Regions from separate parts of the Eleftheria terrae genome, predicted to be linked through region 2. Evidence: predicted binding sites of a transcription regulator. Region 2 holds the regulator's gene; each other region holds the start of a gene.
What was found. The regulator LexA, encoded in region 2, represses DNA repair genes until DNA is damaged. The targets are predictions, from matches to a motif close to ACTGTATNNNNATACAGT.
Positions count from the first base shown of each region.

Region 1: the regulator LexA is predicted to act here: its motif matches at 1,705-1,722, upstream of N7L95_RS24035 (PA0069 family radical SAM protein).
Region 3: the regulator LexA is predicted to act here: its motif matches at 2,794-2,811, upstream of imuA (translesion DNA synthesis-associated protein ImuA).

Region 1 covers NZ_CP106951.1:5,353,858-5,359,483, forward strand. Annotated here, with positions in the region: gene N7L95_RS24020 (acyl-CoA dehydrogenase) at 1-92, shown strand, start outside; gene N7L95_RS24025 (NAD(P)H-dependent flavin oxidoreductase) at 194-1,150, shown strand; gene N7L95_RS24030 (YdeI/OmpD-associated family protein) at 1,337-1,606, opposite strand; gene N7L95_RS24035 (PA0069 family radical SAM protein) at 1,739-2,833, shown strand; gene N7L95_RS24040 (DUF4166 domain-containing protein) at 2,833-3,444, shown strand; gene N7L95_RS24045 (IS481 family transposase) at 3,494-4,444, opposite strand; gene dnaJ (molecular chaperone DnaJ) at 5,199-5,626, opposite strand, start outside.
Region 2 covers NZ_CP106951.1:411,404-417,029, reverse strand. Annotated here, with positions in the region: gene N7L95_RS02220 (ABC-F family ATP-binding cassette domain-containing protein) at 1-318, shown strand, start outside; gene N7L95_RS02215 (MarR family winged helix-turn-helix transcriptional regulator) at 517-1,038, shown strand; gene N7L95_RS02210 (organic hydroperoxide resistance protein) at 1,143-1,568, shown strand; gene N7L95_RS02205 (asparaginase) at 1,615-2,562, opposite strand; gene lexA (transcriptional repressor LexA) at 2,731-3,429, shown strand; gene N7L95_RS02195 (helix-hairpin-helix domain-containing protein) at 3,468-3,830, shown strand; gene N7L95_RS02190 (hypothetical protein) at 4,026-4,940, shown strand; gene bchE (magnesium-protoporphyrin IX monomethyl ester anaerobic oxidative cyclase) at 5,374-5,626, shown strand, end outside.
Region 3 covers NZ_CP106951.1:1,889,673-1,895,298, reverse strand. Annotated here, with positions in the region: gene N7L95_RS08430 (Na/Pi cotransporter family protein) at 546-1,508, shown strand; gene imuA (translesion DNA synthesis-associated protein ImuA) at 1,977-2,786, opposite strand; gene N7L95_RS08420 (SOS response-associated peptidase) at 2,952-3,794, shown strand; gene N7L95_RS08415 (hypothetical protein) at 3,703-4,434, opposite strand; partial or broken gene N7L95_RS08410 (lysozyme) at 4,899-5,357, opposite strand; gene N7L95_RS08405 (HNH endonuclease signature motif containing protein) at 5,354-5,626, opposite strand, start outside.

The sequences.
Region 1 (5,626 bases), 510 kb from region 2:
CCGAGCACCTGCTGGCTCGCGTGCCGGGCCAGCGCGACAGCATCATTGAAGGCGCGGACAGCGTCACCGCGCTCGCGCTGGAGGCGTTCTGATCCTCCGGCGCCGGGCTGCCGCCGAGGCGGCCCGGCGCCGGCCCGCCTGTCATTCGAATCCGCCGGCTGCCTGGCAGCCGTGTCTTACCAGGGAGAACCTCGTGCCCTTGCCTACCGTCCTGCAGAACCTGCCGCTGCCCGTCATCGGCTCGCCGCTGTTCATCATCAGCAATCCCAAGCTCGTGATCGAGCAGTGCAAGGCCGGCGTGGTCGGCTCGATGCCGGCGCTCAATGCCCGGCCCGCGTCGCAGCTCGACGAGTGGCTGGCCGAGATCACCGAGACGCTGGCGGCCCACGACCGGGCGCATCCGGACCGCCCGGCCGCTCCTTTCGCGATCAACCAGATCGTGCACAAGTCCAATGACCGGCTGGAGCAGGACCTGGCGCTTTGCGTGAAGTACAAGGTGCCAGTCATCATCACCTCGCTCGGCGCACGGCCCGAGGTGAACCAGGCGGTGCACAGCTACGGCGGCGTGGTGTTGCACGACATCATCAACAATACCTTCGCGCGCAAGGCCATCGAGAAGGGCGCCGACGGCCTGATCGCGGTGGCGGCCGGTGCCGGCGGGCATGCGGGCACCACCAGCCCCTTCGCGCTGGTGCAGGAAATCCGCGAGTGGTTCGACGGCCCGCTGGCGCTGTCCGGCGCCATCGCCAGCGGCCGCTCGGTGCTGGCGGCACAGGCCATGGGGGCGGACTTCGCCTACGTGGGCTCGGCTTTCATCGCCACCGAGGAGGCGCGCGCCGCCGAGGGCTACAAGCAGATGATCACCGAGAGCAGCAGCCAGGACATCGTCTACTCCAACCTCTTCACCGGCGTGCACGGCAACTACCTGCGGGGGTCCATCGTCAACGCGGGCCTCGACCCGGACAAGCTGCCCGAGAGCGACCCGAGCGCGATGAACTTCGGCGGCGAAAACGCCAAGAAGGCCTGGAAGGACATCTGGGGCTGCGGGCAGGGCATCGGCACCATCAAGCAGGTCGTGCCGGCCCGCGAACTGGTGGAGCGCCTGCGCTCCGAATACCTGGCGGCCAAGCAGCAACTCTGCGCGGCTTGACGCCAGCCGGCGACGGCTGCCAGGCCGTCGCCCCAATGCCGGGCAGCCGGGCCCGGCGCGCTGGCCGCCCCGCGCGGGCAGCGCTCGACGGGCCGGACCGTTGTTCCGGCCTGCTGCATTCGCCGCCTCGACGGCCCCGCAGCCGGTGGCCGAGCCGTGCTTGCGGCACACCAGCCACCGGCCGCCTCACCGCTTCTTCTTCGCGGCCGGTGCGCGCGGGCGCCATCGCATCTTCATGTAGAGCGCGCCATGCTCCAGTTCCGCGAGCATTTGCTCGAGTCGCCGAAGCTGGGCGTCGTCGGTCTTGGCCCGCAGGATCCATCCGAGGTAGTCGTTTCGCTGATAGGGCGGACGCGCCTGGTAGGCGGCCATCAGGCCGCGCAACTCCAGCGCATCTTCCACGAAGCCAGGCATGGGGTGCAGGGCACGGGTGAGCGACGAGGCGGCGGGATTCATCGGGACGACTTCCTTGGCGAGTGCGGGTGGCGGCGGCCGCGAGCCAGGCGGGCCGTAGCGTTTGGGGCTCTCTTGGCAGCAGTGCATGGGAGGAATATACTGTACGTGCATACAGTGATTCAATCCCTCCTCATGGTGTCCGACCTTCATCCGCCCGCCGCCGCCCTGAAGGGGCGAGGCACGGCCTTGCGCATCGCGCACCGCTTTGAAAAGGCGGAGCGGGAGGGCTTCGACGACGGCTGGGGCACGCTGGAGCAGGCCGCGAGCGAAGAGCAACTGCCGCCCACCACGTTCGTGATCGAGGAACGGGTTCGGTCGCTGCTGTCCGCCAACGACTCACCGGACATTCCCTTCGAGCTGTCCATCAATCCCTACCGTGGCTGCGAGCATGGCTGCATCTACTGCTATGCCCGCCCCACCCACAGCTACCTCAATCTCTCGCCGGGGCTGGATTTCGAGACCCGCATCGTCGCCAAGGTCAACGCGGCGGAGCGGCTGGAGGCCGAGCTGGCGCGGCCGTCCTACCGGCCGTCAGCGATCAACATCGGCTCCGCGACCGACGCCTATCAGCCCGTCGAACGCAAGCTGCGCCTGACGCGAGCCGTGCTGGAGGTGCTGGCGGGCTGCAGTCATCCGTTCACCATCATCTCCAAATCCTCGGGCGTCGAGCGCGACCTGGACCTCATCGCCCCTGCCGCGCAGGCGGGCCGGGCCTGGGTCTCGATCAGCATCACCACGCTGGACCCGGCGCTGTGCCGGGTGTTGGAGCCGCGTGCCGCATCGCCGCTGCGCCGCTTCCAGACCGTGCGGCGGCTGGCCGAGGCCGGCGTGCCGGTGGGAGTCAACATTGCGCCGGTCATTCCCTTCATCAACGAGCCCGAGATCGAACGCCTGGTGGAAGCCGCTGCGGAGGCCGGCGCCGGCTCCATCCACTACACCGTGCTGCGCCTGCCCTGGGAGGTGAACCCGCTCTTCCAGCAGTGGCTGACGCAGCATTTCCCCGACCGGGCCGAGCGCGTGATGGCGCGCGTGCGTGAGATGCACGGCGGGCAGGACTACAAGGCCGATTTTGCGTCGCGCATGAAAGGCGCCGGATTGTGGGCCGGGCTGATTCGCCAGCGTATCGAAAAGGCGGTGGCCCGCCATGGCTTGACGCGCACGATCCGGCCGCTGGATCTCTCGGCCTTCAAACCGCCGCAGCGGGGCGGGCAAGGGGTGCTGTTCTGATGGTTGCCGTCATGCCCAACACGGTGGAGCGCTGGTTCGGCGCTCGTTTCAGCGAGCTGCATCCGTTGCTGCAGGCGCTGCACCGTCATGACGGCCGGCTTGAAGGCGAGGTCGAGCTCACCCGCGGCCGGGGCCTGGCCGGCTGGCTCGGCGCGCGCCTGCAACGCAAGTTGGGCATTCCGCTCGACCAGGATCGCTGTCGCCTGCGGGTGGACCTGCGGCATGACGAGCACGGCCTGCAATGGTCGCGCCGTTTCGGCGATGGGCCGGTGCTGTTGTCGGTGTTCGAGCCGGTCGGGCAATCGCCATCGGGGCACTGGCGCGAGAAGACCGGTGCGCTGACCTTGCTGCTCGATGTCGCCACACCCGAAGGCGGCTGGCATTGGCAGGTGCGCGGCGCCCGGCTGGGGCCACTGCCGTTGCCGCGCTGGCTGATGCCACGGGTGCATGCAGGCAAGCTGGTGGTTGACGGGCGCTACCAGTTTTTCGTGCGCTTCTCGATGCCCGGTCTCGGTCTCCTGCTGCAATACGCTGGGCAGCTGGACGCGATGCCGGCGGGCGATGCGATGGCGGCGACGCGGCCGGTGGATGAGGCCATCGATAAGCCGTGAACCGTGAGCCTGAAGACCCAGGCTTCGAGGCCAAGGGCTAGGGCTAGGACTAGGTGTGAACTGTCAAGACGTTGTTTCTTGGCGGAGGAAGGCGGGAGATGGGTGCAACGCGGCCGATGCCGTGATGTGGACGGTGCCAGTTGTAGTGGTGTTGCCAGCGGTGAAGCGCCTGGCGTCGCTGCTCGGAGTTCTGGTAGGTCCAGCCGTAGGCCCACTCACGGAGGGCCGACTGGATGAATCGCTCGGCCTTGCCGTTGGTTTGCGGGCGGTACGCTCGGGTGAACTTCTGAGTGATGCCCAGCTGTTGACAAGCGTGTCTAAAGGGCTTGGATCGGAATGCCGAGCCGTTGTCGGTCAGCAAGCGCTTGATCGTCACACCCAGGCGGTTGTAGTAAGCCACGGCGTCGCGCAAGAACTGCACAGCGCTTTGCCCGCGCTCGTCGGGATGCATGGCGGTGAAGGCGACCCGCGCGTGGTCATCCACCGCCACGAACAGGAATTCCCAGCCGGCGCCCTCAACGGAGTCCTTGCGGTTGCCCGTGACACGATGGCCGGGCCGTTCGATGCGCCCGAGCTTCTTGGTGTCGATGTGCAGCAAGTCCCCTGCCTCTGCATGCTCGTAGCGCTGCACCGGCTCTCGCGGCTCCAAGTCCGACAGCTTGGACAGTCCTGCACGAGCCAGCACGCGGCTGACCGTCGCCTCCGACACTCCCACGGTGTTGGCGATTCTTGACTGGATCATCCGGCGCCGCCGCAACTCGACGATGAGCAACGCCTTGCCGGGCTCGATCGCGCGAGGCGAGTGCTTGGGTCTGGAAGACGCATCGCCCAACGCGGCCTGTCCCTCTGCCAGGTAGCGCCCCAGCCACTTGCGCGCCGTGGGCGGTGTGACGCCGTGGCGCAACGCCGCTTCTGCTGGCTTGAGGCCCCGATCGGTCATGTCAAGAACCATTTCGAGACGACGGGCGAACGCAAGTCGGGCATTCTTATGGGTGTTCATCCGGCTGTTTCCTGGAAGTGCTGGGTGTTTGGCGACTTCCAGTCTCCCAGACTCAGTCCGGGTGAACCACAGATACAACCTATTGAAGCTTCACAACTAGGGCTAGGGCTAGGACTAGGACTGGGACTGGGACTGGGACTGGGACTGGGACTGGGACTGGGACTGGGACTGGGACTGGGACTGGGACTGGGACTGGGACTGGGACTAGGACTGGGACTAGGGCTGGGACTAGGGCTGGGGCTAGGGCTGGGGCTAGGGCTAGGGCTGGGGCTAGGGCTAGGGCTAGGGCTGGGGCTAGGGCTGGGGCTAGGGCTGGGGCTGGGGCTGTGGGCTGTGGGCTGTGGGCTGTGGCTGTGGCGCCCTGAGTCCGAATGCCCCAATGCCCCGACGCCTGAACGTAGAACGTCATCGCCTGATGCCTCAGAAGGCGTCGCTGTGCCGGCGACGGCAGCACCTCGGGTCTGCTGTGACTTTGGCACCGAACAGCGCCCGAACTCCGCCTTGCATCGCGCCTGATCGGCGCTGAAAAAATCGTCCTGACCGGTGGTGGCCGCAGCAGCGGGGCGGTGCAGGCGGCGCTGTTCAGTGACGCCAGCGGCCTGAGCATTCCTGCCGCTGGCTGCCGGGGAGCGTGGCCCCCGGGCAGCCTGGGTGTGCCATGTGCCGGACGCCCCGGGCTCGGGGCAAGAAAAAAGCCACCCGGTGGGTGGCTTCAGCGGCAGGGGCCTGGCCCGCGAGCCAGGCCCGTCCGGTTTTACTTGAACAGGTCTTTCACCCGGTCCGTCCAGGTCTTGGCGTTCGGCGAATGTCGGTCGCCCCCCTTCTTAAACGACTCGTCCAGCTCCTTCAGCAGCTTGCGCTGGTGCTCGGTGAGCTTGACCGGCGTTTCCACCGCGATGTGGCAGTACAGGTCGCCCGGGTAGGCTGAGCGCACGCCCTTGATGCCCTTGCCCCGCAGGCGGAAGGTCTTGCCGTGCTGGGTGCCTTCCGGCAGTTCGATCTCGGCCGCGCCGCCCAGGGTCGGCACCTCGATGCTGCCGCCCAGCGCCGCCGTCACCATGCCCACCGGCACGTTGCAGTGCAGGTCGTCGCCGTCCCGCTCAAAAATCTCGTGCTTCTTCAGCCGGATCTCGATGTAGAGGTCCCCCGGCGGCCCGCCGTTGGTGCCCGGCTCGCCGTTGC
Region 2 (5,626 bases):
GCTGCGGTGGCTGCCGAGCCGGCCGGAGCCGCTGCCGGCGCCAACCGCCGCGACGACCGCAAGGCCCAGGCGCAGGCTCGCCAGCGGCTGGCCGAACAGGCCAAGCCCCTGAAGAAGGAGCTGGGCCAGGTGGAGCAGCGCATGGCGGCCCTCGCCACCGAGAAGGCCGAACTCGAAGCGGCCCTGGCCACCGGCACGCTGCCACCGTCCCAGCTCGCCGCGCATGGCCAGCGCCTGAAGGCCATCGCCGACGAGACCGAACGCCTGGAAGCGCGCTGGCTGGAGTTGTCGGAGCAGATCGAGCAGCTCGCCGCCTGAACAGGCCTCCGGGCCGCGGCGGGAACGCGTGTCTGCCGCCCCGCTGGCGGGTCCACGGCCGTCGCGACAAGCGCCCTCACCTGTGGCCGACATGATCGCCGGCTGCCCGTGCAGCGGTGCAGCCACGCCCGGCGATCTTCCTTCAGTTCGAAAGTTGTTTATATTGCACGCAATTGAATTGTGAAGTACAGTTCAACCATGCCAACGCACAAGCCCACCGCCCTGCAGCCCGCCGTCGATGAGCAGCACAACCTGCTGCTGCTCGACAACCAGCTCTGCTTCGCGGTGTACTCGACGTCGCTGGCGATGACCAAGCTCTACAAGCCGCTGCTCGACCGCCTCGGCCTGACCTATCCGCAATACCTGGTAATGCTGGTGCTGTGGGAGCAGGACGGCCTGAGCGTGGGGGCACTGGGCGAGCGGCTCTTCCTCGACTCCGGCACCCTCACGCCCCTGCTCAAGCGCATGGAAGCCGGCGGCTGGCTCACCCGCACCCGCGCCAAGGACGACGAACGCCGTGTGGTCATCACCTTGACCACCGCCGGCCGCCAGCTGCGCCGCAGCGCCGCCGAAGTGCCGCGCCAGGTTTCCTGTGCCGTGCAATGCACCGTGACCGAGATGACCGAGCTGCGCCAGCGGCTGCACGCGTTGCGGCAGCGCCTGGCGCTGCAGGCCGTCGAGCCGCACGAAGAAGACAGCAGCCAGGCCGAGGCGGCATGATGCCATCGGCTTGTTGCAATATGTTGTACACAATTCAATAGAACGCTTCATTTCAGAAGCGTCGGTTTCCCTCCCCCCTGTCCAACCAAGCAAGGAGTCTTTCGATGAAACTCGACAAAGTGGTGTACACCGCCCAAGCCACCGCCAACGGAGGCCGCGACGGCCGCGCGGTCTCGTCAGACGGTGCGCTGGACGTGAAGCTTGCCCTGCCGAAGGAAATGGGCGGCTCCGGCGCAGCCGGCACCAACCCCGAGCAGCTCTTTGCCGCCGGCTATTCGGCCTGCTTCCTCGGGGCCATGAAGTTTGTCGCCTCGCAGCAGAAGAAGGCGCTGCCGGCCGACACCTCGGTGACCGGCAAGGTCGGCATCGGGCCGATCCCGGCCGGCTTCGGCATCCAGGCCGACCTCGCCATTTCGCTGCCCGGCTGGGAGAAGGCGGATGCCGAGGCGCTGGTCGAAGCTGCACACAAGGTGTGCCCCTATTCCAATGCGACCCGCAACAACATCGAAGTGCGCCTGAGCGTGGTCTGAGGGCCCGCGGGCCGCGCCAGGGCGGCCCGCGCCGCGCGCCGCCGTCTCAGGCGCCGCGCGCGGACAGCAACTGCAGCAGCAGCTCGACCCTGGCCTTGTAGGGCGTGCCGGCCTGCGCGGCCGGCAGCATATCGTCCGGCCGGGGCAGTACCCGGCCTTCGGCGCAGCGGGTGCTGCGCCATACCCGCACGCCGGCGGCCTGCGCCTCCAGCAGGGCCGCCTCCAGATCTTCGTGCACCGTGCCGTTGCCGGTGGCCGTGACCACCAGGCCCTGCACACCGATGCGCGTCAACGCGCGCACCGCCCGCCCGTCGGCCCCGCTGTGGCTGGAGACGATCTCCACCCAGGGCCAGTCCGCCACATCGGCCGCCACCGCCTGCAGGCCCAGTGCCTCGCCCTGGGGCCAGTCGCGCAGGCGGCGCAGCTGGCCGGCCTCCACATACGCCAGCGGCCCGGCGTCTCCCGAACAGAAGGCATCCAGGCGGTAGGTGTGGCTCTTGCGCACCTCCGCAGCGCTGTGCACCGCGCCGGCCAGCAAGGCGAGCACGCCGCGCGCGCCTGGTTCGCGCGCCACCAGCACCGCGTCCAGCAGGTTCTGTGGCCCGTCGGCCTGCAGGGCCGAGGCCGGTCGCATCGCGGCGGTCAGCACCACCGGCTTGGCCGGCGCGAGCAGCCGCTGAAGCAGGTAGCCGGTCTCCTCCAGCGTGTCGGTGCCGTGGGTGACCACGATCCCGGCCACTTCCTCGCGCGCCAGATGGTGCGCAATGCGGCGGGCCAGTGCCTGCCACACCGAGAAGCCCATGTCCTTGCTGTCCACTTGCGCGACCTGTTCGGTCTCGAGCGGACAGGCCAGCAGGCCCGGAATGGCTTCCACCAGCGAGGCGATGCCCAATTGGGCCGCCCGATAGCCGACCGTGTCCGCCGCCTGGGCGGCGGTGCCCGCAATCGTGCCACCGGTGCCGAGGATCACGACCTGCTTCGCTTTGCTTTGCATTTTTCGAAAGACTGGATAAAAATACAGCTACTGGATGCCCGAACAGTGCCTGCGCCTCAGCCGTTCCTGCCACCGCTTCCGCGAGGAAGCCGCCTTCGAACCGCTGTAGGCCCTGGCTACCGCCCCGGGCTGTCAACACCCCATTTGAACCCACCACCCGAGGTGCCCGTGGACCCGCAACGCTCCGACCTTCCCAAGCTCACCGCGCGCCAGCAGCAGATCCTCGACCTGATTCGCGCTTCCATCGAGCGCACCGGCGCGCCGCCCACCCGGGCAGAGATTGCGGCCGAGCTCGGGTTCCGCTCGGCCAACGCCGCCGAAGAGCATTTGCAGGCGCTGGCGCGCAAGGGCGCCATCGAGCTGGTGGGTGGCACCTCGCGTGGCATCCGGCTGAAGTCTGACACATTGCGCTCGGTGAACGAATCGCGGCTGGCCAGCATGGGACGCCAGGGCCTGCTGCCGCTGCCCGGCATTGCACAGCTGGCCTTGCCGCTGGTGGGCCGTGTCGCCGCCGGCAGCCCCATCCTGGCGCAGGAGCACATCGACCAGACCTACCACGTCGGTGCCAGCATGTTCGCCCGGCAACCGGACTACCTGTTGAAGGTGCGCGGCATGAGCATGCGCGACGCCGGCATCCTGGAAGGCGACCTGCTGGCCGTGCAGAAAGCCAAGGAAGCCAAGAACGGGCAGATCGTGGTGGCAAGGCTGGGTGACGATGTCACGGTCAAGCGCTTCAAGAAGACACGCGGCACCATCGAGCTGATCGCCGAGAACCCGGACTTCAAGACCATCGTGGTCGAGCCCGGCCAGGAATTCGAGCTCGAGGGCATCGCCGTCGGCCTGATCCGCAACACCCTGGTGATGTGACCTGCCCGGTGTTTCAACTCCAGCCTCCGGAAGTCCTGATGAAAGCGCTGCGCCACACCGACTGCCTGCATCCGACCGCGTCGCTGGAGCTGATCCCCAACATCGGCCCCTCGCTCGCTGAAGACCTGGCGCTGCTGGGCATTCACGCCCCGCGCGACTTGATCGGCCGCGACGCGCTGGTGCTCTACCACGACCTGTGCGCACGCACCGGCCAACGCCAAGACCCCTGCGTGCTGGATACCTTCATGGCAGCGATCGACTTCATGCGCGGTGCACCTGCGGCGCCGTGGTGGCACTACACCGCCCAGCGCAAGCTGCTCTATGGCCAGCTGCGCATGTCCGCTAGCGAAGCGGGCGGCGAGGGCCAGCGCCATCGCACTGCAAGCCGCGGCAGCGGCTGAGCCGCACCGGCCGACGACCGACCACGACTCACGCTTTTTTCGCCGAGCCGCTGCGCGGGTGGCGGGCGTTTCGCGAGCCTCTGCTCGCGAGCCCCGTGCAGCGAGCAGGAAGCACAGCCCAGCCGGGCTGCAGGACTTCCGAAACGACCAATCCTGCCGAACGTCATTGCACTGTTTTGATTTTCGGAGACGGACATGGCCTCTTCCATCCACACCCCCCCCACCCCCGCCCCCACCGACGCCGGCAACGGCCACACGGAGGCGCGCCTGGTCCGCGCGCCGGGGCGTTCCCCACGCCGCCCCTCCTGGTGGGCACGTCTGCGCGAGCAACTGTGGCTGCCGATGACGCCCGCCGGGCCAGGCGGCAGCGCCGCGGCGGCGGCCGCCGCCGGTCCCACCCCGAGTGGCTTTCCCGCACTCGACGCGGTGCTGCCGGCCGGCGGTTGGCCGGCCGCCGGCGTGGTCGAGGTGCTGGCGCCGCAGCCGGGTCATCCCGAGCTGGCCCTGCTCGGCCCGGTGCTGTGCAGCGCCGCGTCGCACGGCCAGCGCACCGCCTTGCTGGGCCAGCCGGCCGGGGTGGTCTTCGATCCGGCGCAAGGCTGCGTGGCCACGCCGGGCGCCCGGGCCACCGGCACCTGTGAGGTGCCCTCGCACGAGACGCTGCCGCGGGCCTTGTCCTGGCTGCGGGCCGGCCGTGGCGGTGTGCTGGCCGTGTGGTTGCCCGAGCTGGCCCTGGCTGACCTGCGCGAGCTCCAGCGTGCCGCGCGCCGGGCCCACACCACCGTCTTCGCGGTGCGGCCCTGGTCGGCTCACTGGGACGACCATGGCGAGGCCGACCTGCGCGTGAGCCTGTTCGCCGGCAAGGGCGGCCGGTGGGAGGTGCGCGTGCACCTGCAGCCGGGCGCAGCAGCACCGACCGTGCGGGTACCGGCGCTGGGCAGCACACCGGCCCGCCACCTGCGGGTGGTGCAAGACCCGAGCGACCATCGTCGCACCCTGCTGAGCGGCAGCTTCGTTGATGTGTGCCGTGAGCTCGACCGCTTGGCCGCACTCGAACGGGCCGCCGAAGCGATGCTGCCGGGCGGCGCCCGCTGGGTGGCAGCGGTCTGAGCCACGCGGCCCGGCGCCTGCGCCGGGTCACAGGTAGCCACGGCGCCCCAGGCAGTGGAAGCGCCAGTGTCGCCACGGCGCCAGCCGGGGCAGCCGCGGCGAGTCCTCCGGGCGTCTCGCATCAGCCGCCATACAGCAAGCGCACCGTGCAGGCCGTCTTGATTGGCGGCCGGCGGCGAACCGTCGAGGGACCGCAGCGGCGGTGTGACCGAAAGGCAATGGCGGAGTGTCCAGCGCGGGGTCGACGCCACGCGCCGGGCAGCGCTAGGGGGCAGACCGCTCCAAAACGGTATCGACGCGCCGCGACTGCAAGGCGATGCCGGCGTTGCCGCTGGCTGCAAACGCCTTCGTTGGCCATGCCCTTGTCACTGCAGGCGCGGTCGGCTATGTTCGCCGGCCTCCTGCCGTTTCGCGGCGCCCTGACCCCTGTGACATGCCGGCCCTCAAGATATTGCTCGTCAATCCTCCCCACACTGCCATCGGCAGCCGCGTTCCGCGCGAGCAGTTGCCGCCTCTGGGCCTGCTGTCGGTCGGCGGGCCGTTGATCGACGCCGGGTTCCCGGTTCGCTTGCTCGATGCGGAACTGGGACCGCTGTCCCTCGGCCAGGTGGTGGATGCGGTGCGGCGCGAGCATCCCGATGTGGTCATGCTCGGTCATTCCGGTTCCAGCTCGGTCCATGTGACCG
Region 3 (5,626 bases), 1.5 Mb from region 2:
GCCTCGAGCCATTTCGGTCGGTGGGCAGCAGAGATACCGTCTTTCCAGTGATTCGGCTCCGGGCAGCGCCTGGCAGTAATGGCACCTCGGGTGATCCTTGCCGAGGGACCTCTCCGCGCATACGCGCAGCTGCCAGCAACATGAGCTGAAAGGAGGGATCGCACCGGTGACCTTTCAAGAGCCAGCCGTGCGTCGCCGTCTCTGCGGCCTCCACACCGCCGAGGGCTGTGCCAGTCTTTCGAAGGCGCAGCCCTTGCTGCGCTCACCTGACCGCGCTGTGAGGACGCGCAGACGAGGCAAACGCTTGCTCTGCGTCTTCACAGGAGACCGCAAGGCGAACCAAGTCTGTCGCGATGTCGTCACACGGCCTTTCTAGCGTTGCCGCCTTGGGCGACCATTTGGAGAGGGAGCAACGCATCATGACAAGGCCACTGTATCGAGATGCACAGCAAGCGCTTCAGGTGGGTGCGACCGTCTCGCTGCTTCTTCTCCCCTTGAGCAGCAGTGCCGCAGCGGCAAGCACTCGAGGAGGTGAGTTGGACTGGGTGGCGATGGGGGCGACTTTTGCGGCCGGCCTGGCCCTGTTTCTGTGGGCGATTGCCCGTCTGGCGATCAGCCTCCAGGAGGTCGCGGGCGACCGGTTGAAGTCCATGCTGAAGCGAGCCGCGGGTCGCCGGGCAGCAGGGCTGCTTTCCGGCACAGCGGCGACCGTTGTGCTGGATTCGTCATCAGCCACCATCATCCTCGTGATCGCACTCGTGGACGCCCAGCTGATCGGCTTCGCCGAAAGCCTGCCCGTGATCCTGGGTAGCAACATCGGCACCACTTTCTCCAGCCAGGTCTTCGCACTCAATGTCGACCTTTATGCGCCTGTGCTTCTGATCCTTGGCCTGGCGGGTCAATTTCTTACCCGCCACCGTCGAGGTGCTCACTGGAGCGAGCCGGTCTTCTACATGGGCGCCATTCTGTTTGCGCTGACCACGATCGGGCATGCGATGGAGCCACTGGGCCAAAGTGATATGGTCAAGCACTGGCTGAAAGGCTTCTCCGACCCCGTGATGGGTGTATTGGTGGGTGCGGCCGCCACCGTGGCGATTCAGTCCTCCTCTGCGATGATGGCCATCGTCATCACCCTGGCCAGCCAGCAACTCATCGGCCTGGAGGCCGGCTTGGCGCTCATGCTGGGGGCGGAGATCGGCACCTGCGCCGACACCCTATTGGCCACCCTCGGCCGGTCGGCTGCAGCCATCAGGGCTGGCGTCTTCCATCTCGGCTTCAACCTGACGACGGCCGCCGCCGGGGTGGCCCTGTTGGAGCCGCTCACAGCTTTGGCCCGAGCTTCGGCGCACGACGCCGCGCAGCAGATCGCCAATGCACATGTCGCGTTCAATGTGCTCGGAGCGCTCATATTCATTGGCGGCACCCGTGCCGTAGCCCGAATGCTGGTGCGGCTGGTGCCTGAACCAAAACCGTCAGAGGCGCGGCTGAGCCCTGCCGCTGAAACGTAGCAGCCGCCACTCATCCCGAGGCGCCATCGGTCCGTTTGCTCAAAGACGAATGTTGGTTGCTCCAAGGAGCGCACCGTAGTCGCTGTCAAGGGCCGCTGCGGCTCTACCCCGCCATGCGTCGCCGCACTGACCCTGGCCGGCCCGGGTAGCCCTTCTCGCACAGATCAGCCCGCCACCTTCTCGGCATTGCGGAAGGTGCCCCCACCGCGATCCGGCAAGGCCGCATGCTCGGGAGTGCTGAGGGGGAGGACACAGGTCGCGCCGCGCCTGGACAGAACCCCAGCGGGCGTCGGCATCTCCTCGCGCCACCAGACTCGCAAATGCCCGTCCCTTGGCATATACCCAGGAGCGCAACTCTTCTGCGGCGGCCAGCCTGCTTGCGCTCGTTGACCCGGCGGCGCACACGTTGACGTCTGCTGCCGGCCGGAGCGGAGGTTGAAGGCAGGAACACTACCTTGAGCACCGGGCTCACTCGGCAACAGCATGGTCGGTGACAAGCGCGGGGTAAGGAGAAGCAGTGGCAGCTGACGCAACCCGGTGGCTTTCCATGAAACTATGGCCCATGGACTGCAAGCGGGCCGCTGCGAGCCGTGCCAACTGAGGCGACACAGCGGGAAGCGATAACTGACCTTCATGAACTGGGCCGCGGCGCTTTGCGATCTGCACGTGCAACGTCCATGCGTCACCGAGAGATACCACCAGCCGCAGTGGCGCTGCAGAAGCATCACGCAGGGCAAGCTCCGGCCGCATCAAGAAGATGGGCATGTCGGCTTGAGCTGCACAGGCTTGCAATCGGTGGATTTGCGCCGGCCGCACCTGGGGCAGCCAAGCCAGCACGGCACCCAGACCGTCGGCCTTGACCGCTTGCTCGGTTGCCCACAGCCGCTCAGCCGGGATGTCGACACGCACCCGAATCAAGTGGGTTTCAGGAAGGCCAGCCAAACGCAGCCCGGGACAGTAGGGCGCATGGGGCGCCCCCACCAGCCACAAGGGACGCTCTGCGGTCGCCAGCTGGCGCAGTCCCGGCCCGAGCAGTCGCCATTCCGCCAGAGTGGCCTGCGGCTGCAGGATTTCTGTCACCGCGCCCAAGGGCCAACCCCGACCCGGTAGTTCAGCATCCAGGCCCTCGAAGCCGGTACTCACAGTGCGCTGCTCGCCGCACGACAGCTCGGTGCCGCGCCACAGTGAACACTCGATCGCTGGATCGAGTGATTCCAGAACGGTCTCGGCACACCGGTCGGCAGGCACACGTGAGGGAGAGGGAGCGGCGGCAGACATGCGGATACCTGTTTATATATACAGTATCTCACCGCCCCGTCCTTGTCGAGTCAGGCCGATGCCTACACACTCATCGCCAGAAGAACCGCACGCGTTCCCTGGCCAGAGGGTTGGCCGCTGTTGCGGCGCAGCATTTCACATCTTCAGTGAGGTGAGCACATGTGCGTGAGCTACGTCCCGGTTCGCAGCAATCCGCGGCTGCTCGCTGCGTTTGGCATTGGGCTGCAAAGCGAGGACTGGAAGCCGGAGCTGTGGCCGCGCTATCAGGGGCCGATCGTCCGGCGAGATGCCGAGCGCATCGACCTCGGGTTGCAGTCGATCGCCGCGACCTGGGGCCTGCTGCCGTGGTGGGCCAAGGCGCCGAAGATTGGGTGGTCCACCGTCAATGCGCGCAGCGAGGACGTGGAGAGCAAGGCCTCCTACCGGGATGCTTGGAAACGCGGCCAGCGCTGCATCATCCCGATGGAGAGCTTCTTCGAACCGAACTGGGAAAGCGGCCAGCACGTGCGCTGGCGCTTTTGGCGTACCGACGGGGCTCCGATGGGCATCGCCGGCCTGTGGGAGCGGTGGCGCCCGAAGGATCAGGACGGCGAGGAACTGATCACCCTTCACGGCGCTGATCGTCAACGCCAATGCCCATCCCCTCATGCGGCGGATGCACAAGCCAGGCGAGGAGAAGCGGATGATGGCGGTTCTCTCCGAAAACGCCTATGCACAGTGGCTGGAAGCGCCATCGCAGCAAGCACGTTCCCTGCTGACCTTGTATCCGGCCAGCGGTCTCGCAGAAGGCCCGGCGCCGCTCCCTGCGAAGGGTACACAAGCGTTGCCCTGAAGCAGTCCCGCCGTCCATTCCCCTTGCCGCCGATGCGCGGGCAGTGTGTGCCGCCGTCATCCAGCAGCAGCGAGCACCATGGAGCTATCGAGCCGGAACTGATGTGCTTGAGGCGCCGCTCACTGGCCGGAACGTCGAGATCACCGGAGGCGAATCAATTGCCATGCCGTCCTTGACCACAACATGGCCTCCCCGATCGTATTGGGTTGCATCAGTGTCGAGGAAGAACCAAGACGTGCCGCTGAATGGCTGGCTATAGGAGGGAAAGTCGAAGACGGCACAGTCGGCTTGCAAAGTGCAGCCGCCAGAGAGTGTCCCAATGCGCGAGACCGATTGCAGCGATGCTCCGTTGTCCGGGACCCATCCAACATCAAAGGAAAAGGCGGTATGCAGAAAGTTCTCGACAGAGAAGGAGAAGAAGTTGTTGGCCGGCACATCAGAACCTGAGTTGAGCGTGACCCTCCAGTAGAAATTCAACGTGTTGTCGGTGGTCGACCGGGTCACCACCGTTTCCACACTTCCGTTCAGGTTTCGCCAAGGCTCGCTTCCGCCCACGTATTCGGTCAGGTAGAACGAGTCGCTTGACGAGTCGATCCAAGTGCCGACGATCTGAGGATGGGAGTCCGGCAGCCACACGGACCCACCGGGAGGAAGGGGATTGGCGCACAGGCCTGCCGACCCTGCCAGCATGCCAAGCGCGAGCATCAAACGGTGACCGGTTTCCATCATGCACCTCCAGTTTGGCGACTGCTGCACGCTCTCCTCGGGCGCACCATGCAAGCGGATCGAGCGGCAGAGCAGGATGCGGAAGCGCAAACCGACTGCTGAATCGCTCCCCATTCAAGTCTAGGCGGTATTCGCGTACCGTTGCCCCCCATCCAGGGGGGAGGACATGCATGGTTGGGTTGAAGGAAGTTCGCTTTCGCCAGTCACCGTGCGGGCCGCAGCCATCAGCCCGTTTGCGGTGTTGCCGATCGTCCCGGCGTAGAACTGGATGCCGGCATAACAGCGTTGTGATGAGCTGCGGCGACGGAGTGGCCTGACACAGATCGACCTAGCACTGAGAGCCGGCCTTCATCTCAATCAGGCCAGCCCGTTGGAGCGAGGGATCTTGGGGAACTACCGTGTCAACGCTTTTCGCGGTGGCCGACGCGGTTGATATTCCCTCTGACCGGCTTGTCGCCTTAGTGATGGAGAAGATCACCACGGGGCGCCGCGGACGTGGTGCGTGGCGGTAGCGGCACAGCTTGCAGCGAGGTCCCTGGCAGCACTCCGCTGCGATGGCGTAGAAGTTGAGCCTCGGCTTCTCGGCGGATCACCAGTCCTGGCAGGACCCGTCCTCCGCCGTAGACCCAGCGGCGCAGCTCCTCCGCCGCAGCCAGCCAGGCGCGCTCGTTGAGCCGACGGCGCAGGGTCGACGTTTGAAGCCGTCCCGCGCCTAAGTTGAAGGTGAAATCGACGATGGCCGCGAGCCTGCCCGCCGGCTCGGCGGCGAGGACTGGGCAGTAGCGCAGCGTCGCCTGGAGCGCCTGGGCCAGGTCCTGCATCAGATAGGCCTCACCCTCCGCCTCGGTGATCGGCGAGTGGTCCGGTCGGCACAGATGCCCGAAACCGATGGTGTGATATCCAGCAGGGCAGATGTAGGGGTGGGCGCGGCGAAGGGAGTCCTGCGTCGGAACTCGGTGGAAGCCCTCGAAGCGCTTGGCCAGCTCGACAGCCTGCGGCGGCACCTGGATCACGTTAGATGCCTCCACGATTTTCGATGTCGAAGATCGCTCAGCGTTGACTTCGAGATCTTGTACTCAGCACGAATCTGGCTGGAAGATCGAGTGTCCCGCCTGATCGCTAAGACCTGTTCGGAGGTGAGACGCGCACGCGGGTGACACTCACCCGCGGGCCAACGGCGGCGCCCTTTACGCACCATGTCCAGTACGTTCTCGCGTTGGGTTGCGACGAAGAGGTGACGCGGATTGACGCAGGCCCGGTTGTCGCAGCAATGGCAGACGAC